DNA from 4 places in the Streptomyces sp. NBC_01257 genome. Region 2 is predicted to be linked to each of the others. Evidence: riboswitches for the same ligand, from Rfam matches in the RefSeq annotation. Region 2 holds a riboswitch; each other region holds the start of a gene.

Evidence for each region. A riboswitch is a leader RNA that binds a small molecule or an ion and turns the genes downstream of it on or off. The one in region 2 is predicted to bind cyclic di-AMP.
Region 1: it holds a riboswitch for cyclic di-AMP, as region 2 does, so the genes downstream of both, OG408_RS34940 (M23 family metallopeptidase) here and OG408_RS04835 (transglycosylase SLT domain-containing protein) in region 2, are expected to answer to the same signal.
Region 3: it holds a riboswitch for cyclic di-AMP, as region 2 does, so the genes downstream of both, OG408_RS20860 (M23 family metallopeptidase) here and OG408_RS04835 (transglycosylase SLT domain-containing protein) in region 2, are expected to answer to the same signal.
Region 4: it holds a riboswitch for cyclic di-AMP, as region 2 does, so the genes downstream of both, OG408_RS05560 (C40 family peptidase) here and OG408_RS04835 (transglycosylase SLT domain-containing protein) in region 2, are expected to answer to the same signal.

The regions. Positions count from the first base shown of each region.
Region 1 covers NZ_CP108472.1:8,000,198-8,002,390, forward strand. Annotated here, with positions in the region: gene OG408_RS34935 (tyrosine-protein phosphatase) at 1-279, opposite strand, end outside; cyclic di-AMP (ydaO/yuaA leader) riboswitch at 743-902, shown strand; gene OG408_RS34940 (M23 family metallopeptidase) at 906-1,841, shown strand; gene OG408_RS34945 (SGNH/GDSL hydrolase family protein) at 2,024-2,193, shown strand, end outside.
Region 2 covers NZ_CP108472.1:1,098,253-1,100,445, forward strand. Annotated here, with positions in the region: gene OG408_RS04835 (transglycosylase SLT domain-containing protein) at 34-915, opposite strand; cyclic di-AMP (ydaO/yuaA leader) riboswitch at 919-1,104, opposite strand; gene OG408_RS04840 (2,3-dihydro-2,3-dihydroxybenzoate dehydrogenase) at 1,787-2,193, shown strand, end outside.
Region 3 covers NZ_CP108472.1:4,836,520-4,838,712, reverse strand. Annotated here, with positions in the region: gene OG408_RS20860 (M23 family metallopeptidase) at 1-786, opposite strand, end outside; cyclic di-AMP (ydaO/yuaA leader) riboswitch at 798-952, opposite strand; gene OG408_RS20855 (PP2C family protein-serine/threonine phosphatase) at 1,240-2,193, opposite strand, start outside.
Region 4 covers NZ_CP108472.1:1,288,975-1,291,167, reverse strand. Annotated here, with positions in the region: gene OG408_RS05565 (LysE family translocator) at 60-701, shown strand; gene OG408_RS05560 (C40 family peptidase) at 741-1,214, opposite strand; cyclic di-AMP (ydaO/yuaA leader) riboswitch at 1,218-1,389, opposite strand; gene OG408_RS05555 (hypothetical protein) at 1,719-2,027, opposite strand; gene OG408_RS05550 (ATP-dependent Clp protease proteolytic subunit) at 2,035-2,193, opposite strand, start outside.

The DNA.
Region 1 (2,193 bases), 6.9 Mb from region 2:
GAGCGGAATGCTCACGTTGCGGACGCCCGGCAGCTCGACGTCCAGGCCGTCCAGCTTGTGGTCGGCGACGTTGCGGAAGTCGAAGACGGTGTGCAGCCCCAGGGTCCCGAGGAACGCGGCGTCCTCGGCCGTGGCGTGCGCCAGGTGGCCACTGCGGTAGAGCCGCCCGAACCGCACCCGGCGGCCGTCCGAGGTGGGCAGCCCGCCCACGTCACGGAAATTGCGGACACCCGCCAGCTCGGGCTCCGTCGACGGGGTCTGCGGCAGCTGCTGCGTCACGGTCACTCCTGGAGGCTCTGCCACCGGCGCGTGTCGCCGACGGGTCCACTCTCGTGACGATACGACATTGATTCCTCGGACAATCATCTCGGTCACGCCCCCGTTTCGCGCCTGCTCCGACCCCTCGCGCGGGGGTCGGTCCCGGGTGGATGTCCCGATCGGGGGAGGGCGGTGGGCATGACATGTCCGTATTGAGGCATTTAGTCGAACATGCCCCGCTTATGCGGGAGATGATGACCCTCTCGTGAGCGGGATCATATCCGTGACGGTGTGTGGTGATGCCGCGGTGGGGTAGTCCGTGCACCGCGCGGAAAGCCAAGATCCGTAATCCACGGAGTGTGACCGGAATTCCGCACCGAATTTCCGGCCCGGAATCCGATGAGGAACCCGTGGCTTGTTTCCGCCGTCCCGGCTCGCTTACGTTCGCTGTCAATCCGGACGGACCGCCTAATCCTGCCGCCGTCCGGAATTCGCACCCACTCACCGCGTGGCAGGAGCGGGGGAACCAGGTAAGCCGCCGACCGGGTAATCCGGCCGGCTCGGGGTGAAGTCGCGCCAGTCGCGACCGGACATCTCCAGTCCGAACCCGACAGCTCACCTCGCAGGCGCCGGAGAGGAAAACCTTCATGCCCATATCGGGTAAGCACCGCCGTCCCAAGTCCAGCACCATCGCCCGTGGCGTCGTCGTCGCGAGTGCCGGCGGAGCCGTCATCGCGCTTCCGCTGCTCGGCGCCACCGGTGCCAACGCCGCGGAGCAGGCCGCTCCCGCGACCTCGAAGTCGGCCGCCGCCACGCACGCCACCCCGGCCAAGCCGGTGGCGAAGGAGCAGGCCGGCTCCAGGACGTACTCCGTGGTCTCCGGCGACTACCTCTCGAAGATCGCCGCCCAGCACAAGCTCAAGGGCGGCTGGGAGAAGCTGTACCAGGACAACCGCAAGGTCGTCGGCGACGACCCGAGCCTGATCTTCCCGGGCATGAAGCTGACGCTCGGCGGCAAGTCCGCGGCGCAGACCTCCACCGGCGCCACCACCCCGTCGAAGGCCCCCTCCAAGGCCCCGGCGAAGACCGAGACGAAGGCCTCCACGGTCTCCAACTCGTCCTCCTCCGACGCCTCCTCCTCCAAGGAGACCTCGGCCCCGGCGACCCAGAGCGACAGCTCCGGCTACGTCCACCCGGTCCCGGGCAACCACACCACCGCCTACCGTGCCTCCGGCGCCAGCTGGTCCAGCGGCAGCCACACCGGCATCGACTTCCCCGTCGCCACCGGCACGAGCGTGAAGGCCATCACCTCCGGCACCGTCGTCACCGCCGGCTGGGGCGGCGCGTACGGCAACGAGGTCGTCATCAAGCACGCCGACGGCCACTACTCGCAGTACGGCCACATGTCCTCGCTCTCCGTCTCGGCGGGCCAGACCGTGACCGCGGGCCAGCAGGTCGGCCTCTCCGGCGCCACCGGCAACGCCACCGGCCCGCACCTCCACTTCGAGGTCCGCACGGGCCCGGCGTACGGCTCGGACATCGACCCGATCGCCTACCTGGCGTCGCACGGGATCAACGTCTGATCCAGCAACACCGGTCCGGTGATCCGGGCCTGAGCAATGCATAGAGGGACGGTGTGCGGCGGCGCACCGTCCCTCTGCTTATTCCCCCTTTACCAAAAACTGACCGGGTGGTCTATCTCACCACCCGTCAACCCCTTATTACGGTCGCGTAGGTCACATTCGGCGGTGCAGGATAAGCCCTTGTGGCAGACGATTCGAACAACATCCAGCAGGGCGTCAACAACAGACAGGGCGCCATCGGGTCGTACGCGGCGATTGGCGACAGCTTCACCGAGGGAGTCGGCGACCCCGGCCCGGACGGAACGTTCGTCGGCTGGGCCGACCGGTTCGCGGTACTCCTCGCGGACCAGCT
Region 2 (2,193 bases):
CACGGCTCCGCCCGGGGGCGGATCCGCGGTGGATCAGTAGGCGCCGAAGACGTTGTCGATCGAGCCGTACGTGGCGGCGGCGTAGTTGCACGCGGCCGTGATGTTGGCGACCGGGTCCAGGATGTCGAGCGAGGTGCCCGCCACGTGGTACGCGTCGAACGTGGGCTGGATGACCTGGAGGAGGCCCTTGGACGGCGTACCGGCCGCGGCGTTCGAGTCCCAGTTGTTCACGATCTGCGGGTTGCCCGAGGACTCACGGATGACGTTGCGGTAGATGCCGTCGTAGCTGCCGGGGATGCCGTGCTCGGCCATGACGGCGAGGGACTCCTTGATCCAGCCGTCGAGGTCGTCGGTGTACGCCGTCGCGCTCTGCGCGGGGGTGGTCGCGGCGGTCTTCTCGGCGACGGGGGTCGCCGTCGTCCGCTCGGAGCGGTCGGCGCGGTCGGCGGTCGCGGCGCGGCCGGCCGAGGCGTCGGAGGCGCTGTCGGCCTTCTTCTCCGTCTTGAATTCGGTCTCGGTCGCGGCCTTGGGCGCGGTGGCCGCGGACTTGGCGCCGATGGTCAGCTTCAGGCCCGGAAGAATCAGGTCGGGATTGCCGCCGACCGCGCTCCGGTTGTCCTTGTACAGACGCTCCCAGCCGCCGCTGAGGGAATGCCCCTGGGCGATCTTGTAAAGCGAGTCGCCGGAGACCACGGAATAGGTGGTGGTCTCGGTCTTGCGGACCGCAATTTCCTTGGCAGCGACGGAAGTCGGGGCTGCGGCCTTTTCCACGGTGACCGACTGCGACGGTGCGGCGGAAGCCGATCCGGCGACGATCATGGGGAGCGCGAGGACGACTCCGCCCGTGCTCACGGCGATGAAACCGCGGGTCAGGGAGCTGGACTTGGAACGACGGTGCTTGGCCTTGATGGGCATGGCGCTTTTCCTCTCCGCCGCCTGCGAGGTGAGCTGTCGGGTTCGGACTGGAGATGTCCGGCCGCACATGGCGACTTCACCCCTAGCCGCTCCGGATACCGGACCGGCGGCAAACCTGGGTCCCCCGCTCCTGCCGTACGTGAGTGGGTCGGGTTCCCGGACGGCGGCAGGATTCGGCGTTCCATCCGGATTGATTGACGGTGACCGTAAGCGAGAAACGCCGGGCGTAACAAGTCCCGAATTGCTGATCACAATTGATTTGCAAGATCAATCAAAGGAAATGCTCATCTTCAGCCGCATCCGGAGAAGTCAACTTTCTTGGCGCGACAGGGAACCGAAGCTTCCGCTTCCACGTCCACGGCCGGAAACGTGATGCTGACCACTGCGCCCGAAAGGGGCGATTTGCTCGGGATTCAGAATCCATGACCCGTCGAAAAGTGGCTCGGAGTCGCATAGTTGACTATTAGCTCAAATAGCAGCAATTAGGACATCTGGCATCGCGTGGGCTCACCTCCGGCACCTCGGCAGGCACGCCGCGGCGCCTCACCCGAGCGCCCCGAAACGGGCCGGAGTCCGGCGGAGTGGAGTTCGATTCCGGGCCGTCCCCCTTGCCCGATCCACGTATGGTTAGCCTAACCTAAGTAAGCCCGGACGGGTTGGGGTGGCCTCGCGGCTGCCCCTGCCCTGAAACAGCGTCAACTCCCGTGCTCCGCAGCCATCCGGTGCGCGGAGCGCCCGCCCGGACCAGCCCATCAGCCGAACGTGAACGGAGATTCCAGGCCATGCCGCCGAATTCGACCTCCCCCTCCCCCGGTCCCGTCCGGTCCTCGGTGACGTCCTGTCCGGCCGGCGTCCGGAAGGCGACGGCCCGGTGAGCCCCGTACCGGAACTCACCGGCCGGCTCGCCCTCGTGACGGGGGCCGGCCGGGGGATCGGTGAAGCGGTGGTTCATGCCCTCGTCGGGGCCGGTGCCCGCGTCCTGGCCACGGATGCCGCCCCCGAGGGCGTCACCGCACTCGCCCGGACGTACGGCGACCGGGTCACGGCCGACACGCTCGACGTCACGGACGCGGCAGCGGTCGAGGCACTCGTCACCCGGACCGAGGACACACTCGGCCCCCTGGACATCGCGGTCAACGTCGCCGGAGTACTGCGGTGTTCACCGGTCTCCGAACTGACCGACGAGGACTGGGCGGCCACCTTCGCCGTCAACACGAACGGCGTGTTCCACGTCTCGCGGGCCGTCTCGCGCCGCATGGCCGGGCGGGGCCGCGGCAG
Region 3 (2,193 bases), 3.7 Mb from region 2:
GAGCCGCAGGGCCTCCGCCTTCTTCTTCGCCTCCTCGGCCGCCTTCTTCTTCTCGGCGGCGATCTTGGCCTCGGCGGCGTCCTGCTGCTTCTTCGCCTCGGCGGCCGCCTTCTCCGCCGCGGCCTTCTCCTCGGCCGCCTTGACCTCGGCGTCGGCGGAGTCCTGCTGCTGCTCGGCCTGCTGGAGGATGCGGGCGCGGAGCGCCTCGCCCGCGTCGGTGGTGCCCTGCTCGGCCTCGGCGGTGGTGATGCCGGCGGACGTCAGCGGGGCGGCGGCGATCGCGGCGTCGGCCTTGTCCGCCGCGGACTCGGTCCCGCCCGCGAACAGTGCGCCCACGCCAGGAAGGGACTTGGCGTCGGGGAGATTGTCCGAGATGGCATCGGGTAGGGAGATGGAGACCGGCGGCTTGCTCTGGGCGGTGGCCATGCCACCCGCACCGACGGCCGCTATGACGCCGACGCCGAGGACGGTGGAGCTGCGGGCCAGACCATTGCGCTGCTTGGCGACGCGGTGCTTGCCGCGCACGGGACGGACGGACTCCTCGGTGGGATTCCATTCCTCCCAGGCCCGGTCGGCCCCGGCCTCGTCGGCGCGGAAGGCATCGACGCGGACGCCGTCGGCGCGGAAGTCGTTGGTGAAGTCGCTGCCCCGATCGGTCCCGTAGTCGGTCGCGTAGTCGGCCCCGTACTCCGTACCGAAAGCGGTAGCGGATCCGGTCGCGAAGTCATTGCCGTACTCGGACCCGAACCGGGAGGGAGATTCTGGGGCAGGCTTGTTGGACGCCACGGGGGCGCACTCCTTTCCTTCCTTCTCGCCTACCGGGTTAGCTGACGGGTTCGGAGCAGGAAGGTCTCCTACGAGTACCTCCGCCTCGAAAACGAGACAGAGATGCCCGATTCACCCCATGTAGGTGGTTCCCCGGTTCCCTTGCGGAATTCGGCGCTCGCGCACGGTGCCGCCACTGACGGCGGCAGGGACAACCGCGCTGCGTTATCGAACGTTAATAGACACCCGGGTCCGATTCCAAGCCGTTCCCACTGATCGTTCACGTCTTTGGCCTGGACTTTACGGGACACAACCGGGTGGAATCGGGCGAGTTGATCGCCTCTCGGGCGATACCGTCTTTCTGACGTTGCGTCAAACGTTATGCGGAGGGCTGTCTTTCAGTTACGGACAGTGGTATCCGCGGCCGGAGCCCTCCCGTACCGTCCCCCGCCGCCGGCACCGGCGGCCACCCGCTCAGCCGGAGCCGTCGCCCAGACCGACGATCTTCACGGTCGTCCGCCGGTCCGGCTGGCCCTCGGCGGGCCGCAGGACCGCGAGCAGGGCCATGTCGTCCGTCGACTCGCCACCCGTGTGCAGCCGGACGTCGTCGGTCAGCGCGGACAGCAGTTCCTCGGGCCCCGGGAAGATCCGTCCGCGCAACCGCTCGGCGGGGTCGTAGAAGACCCCTTCGGTGTTACGGGCCTCGGAGAGGCCGTCCGTGTAGAAGAGGAGCGTCGACCCGGCGGGCAGCTCCCACTCGTCCGCCCGGTCCGGCCACACCCCCAGGTCCATGCCCAGCGGCAGCGCGGGCACGGACGGGCCGAGCACGTCCAGCGCCCCGTCCGTGTGCAGCAGCAGCGGCTCGGGGTGGCCGCGGTTGACGATCCGCACCCGGGCCGAACCCGGCGGGATCTCCGCGAGCGCCGCGGTGATGAACCCCTCGACCGCGTCGAGACCGCCGCGCCGGCTCGACTCGCGCGCCAGCGCACGCTCCAGCCGCTCCGCCACGCCCTCCAGCGTCTCCTCCTGCTCGGCCGCCTCCCGGAACGCCCCGATGATCACCGCCACCGCCTCCACGGCGTCCAGCCCCTTGCCGCGCACGTCCCCGACCACCAGCCGCACCCCGTGCGGGGTGTCCGTGACCGAGAAGAGGTCGCCGCCGACGAACTCGTCCGCCTGGGCCGCCTCGTACCGCGCGGCCACGTGCAGTCCGCCGATCCGCTCGGCCGGCGTCGGCAGCACCGCCCGCATCGCGGTCTCCGCGATGACGCGGGCCGAGGCCAGCTGCTCGTTACTGCGCCGCACGACGCCGTTGATCACCACGGCGAGGACGGAGACGGTGAGGACGGTGAGCATCTCGATGGAGGGCACGACCCGGATCACATGGCCGTCGTAGAGACGCACCCCGGCGACGGCCAGCAGTGCGGC
Region 4 (2,193 bases), 190 kb from region 2:
TGGCAGACCCAGAAGATTGCAAGTACACGCTAAAGGCTTCCGGGGTCCAGTGTGGAGCCATGGACGCACAACTGACCGCCTTCGTCGGCGTCGCCGCCGGCATGGTCGCGCTGCCCGGCGCGGACTTCACCGTCGTCGTACGCAACGCCCTCGCCTCGCGGTCGGCGGGAGTGGCGACGGCTCTCGGGGTCGCCGGCGGCCTCCTCGTCCACACCGCGCTCGCCGTCGCCGGGCTGGCCGCCGTGCTGGTGGCGGTACCCGTGCTGTTCCGGACGGTCCAGCTCCTCGGCGGCGCGTACGTGCTCTACCTGGGCATCGGGGCCCTGCTCGCGGCCCGGCGCCGGCCGGAACCGGGCAGCGGGCCGGACGAGGAGACCGGTGCGCGGGCCACGAAGGGAACCGGGCAGGCACTGCGCCAGGGCTTCCTCACCAACGCACTGAACCCCAAGGCGCCCGTGCTCTTCCTGAGCCTGCTGCCGCAGTTCGTGCCGGACGGGGCCGCGCCCCTGCCCAGGACGCTGCTGCTGGCCGCGATCGTCGTGGTGCTGGCGCTGATCTGGTTCCCGGCCGTGGCGCTCCTGGTGGACCGCCTGGGGCGGTGGCTGCGCCGGCCGCGTACCGCCCGGGCGATCGAGGGCGGCAGCGGCGCGGCACTCACCGCACTGGGGCTGGTCCTGGTGACCGGTCCGCTGCTGCGCTGACGCGCGGGCGGGACCGGGGGCCGGGACGGAGCAGGGGCCTCAGCGGACCCGCCCGTAGTAGACGCTCTTCGTCCAGATCTTCTCCAGGCGGACCACGGCCCCGGTCTTGGGCGAGTGCCAGATCTTGCCGCTGCCCGCGTAGATGCCGACGTGGTAGATGCTGCGGCCGGAGTGGAAGAAGACCAGATCGCCGCGTTGCCGCTTGGCGGACGAGATGTGGCGGGTCTTGTTGTACTGCTGCTGGGCCGTGCGAGGGAGCTTCTTGCCCACCTTCTTGAACGAATAGAGCGTCAGGCCGGAACAGTCGAAGCGGCTGGGGCCGGTGGCCCCCCACCGGTAGGGCGCCCCCTTCTTCGACGCGGCGATGTTGAGCGCCTTCATCGAATGGGTCGCGGCCTGGGCGTCGGTCACGACGCCGGGAACGAACAGCGTGCCGCCGACGGCGGCGAGTGTCATCACCGAAGCCGTGGTGGCCCGGGCGAGCAGAGACGGGACATGAACCTGCGCAGTCATGCGCAACCCTTCGTCAGCCGCCTGTGAAGGATGACCTGTCGGGTTCGGGCTGGCGAAGTCGCCCGGCCGCGGATGCGGCTTCACCCCGAGGGACGACCGGAAGTCCGGTCGGCCCGTTGTGCTCGGGTCCTCCACTCCTGCCGATCCACTCCTGTCGACCAGGCATCCGGGCGGCGGCAGGACTCGGCGTCCGCCCGGACCGCCCCGCCGCGGTGGCGGGGGCTTGTCGTCCCAGGGATCTTGACTCACCGGGTGCCGGATTTCCGAGGTGAAACGGCGATATGTGAGGCTCATCACGACTGGCCCGTTCGGGTGGACAGGTGAAGTTCAGGTGGATCGCCCGAGTCCGTCGGCCGGTGCCGTACCAGCGACGGAACGGGAGATTTCACCCACTGTCCACCTTGAAAACGCAAATCGAGTTGTCCCTCGTGCGAAGTAACGCCTACGCCGAACGAGCGAGAAAATCTGATCCGCCAGCCGGGCGTGTCGACGCCGGGGAGTTGATCAACTCGGCGGGTCGGGCGGCACGGTGACGCGTCCGGCGCGCCGCTCGCCGTCCAGCAGGCGCAACGCCCGGGTCAACGTGGCTGCGTGGATCTGGGCTTCGCCCCGCTCGTGCATCAACGCGAGGGCGTCCCGCAGCGCGGCCGCGTACGAGGCGAGCGCCTGGGCGGCGCGCAGGGCGCCGTACGTGTCGCCGCCGTGGGACGGATTGATCCGGCCCACCTGGTCGAGGACTTGCAGGTAGCGGTCGATGAACTCGCCCTCGGCACGGGTCAGGGCGGGCAGCGGCGGGAACTCCGGTGGCTGCATCGGCACTTCACCGCGCGGGGTGGGGCGGCAGCGAAAGGTCGCGGTTCTGCACGATGTGGTCGACCAGTCCGTAGGCCTTGGCGCCCTCGGCGTCGAGGATGAGATCGCGCTCGGTGTCGGCGTCGATCTCCTCGGCGGGGCGGCCCGTGTGACGGGCCAGCATGCC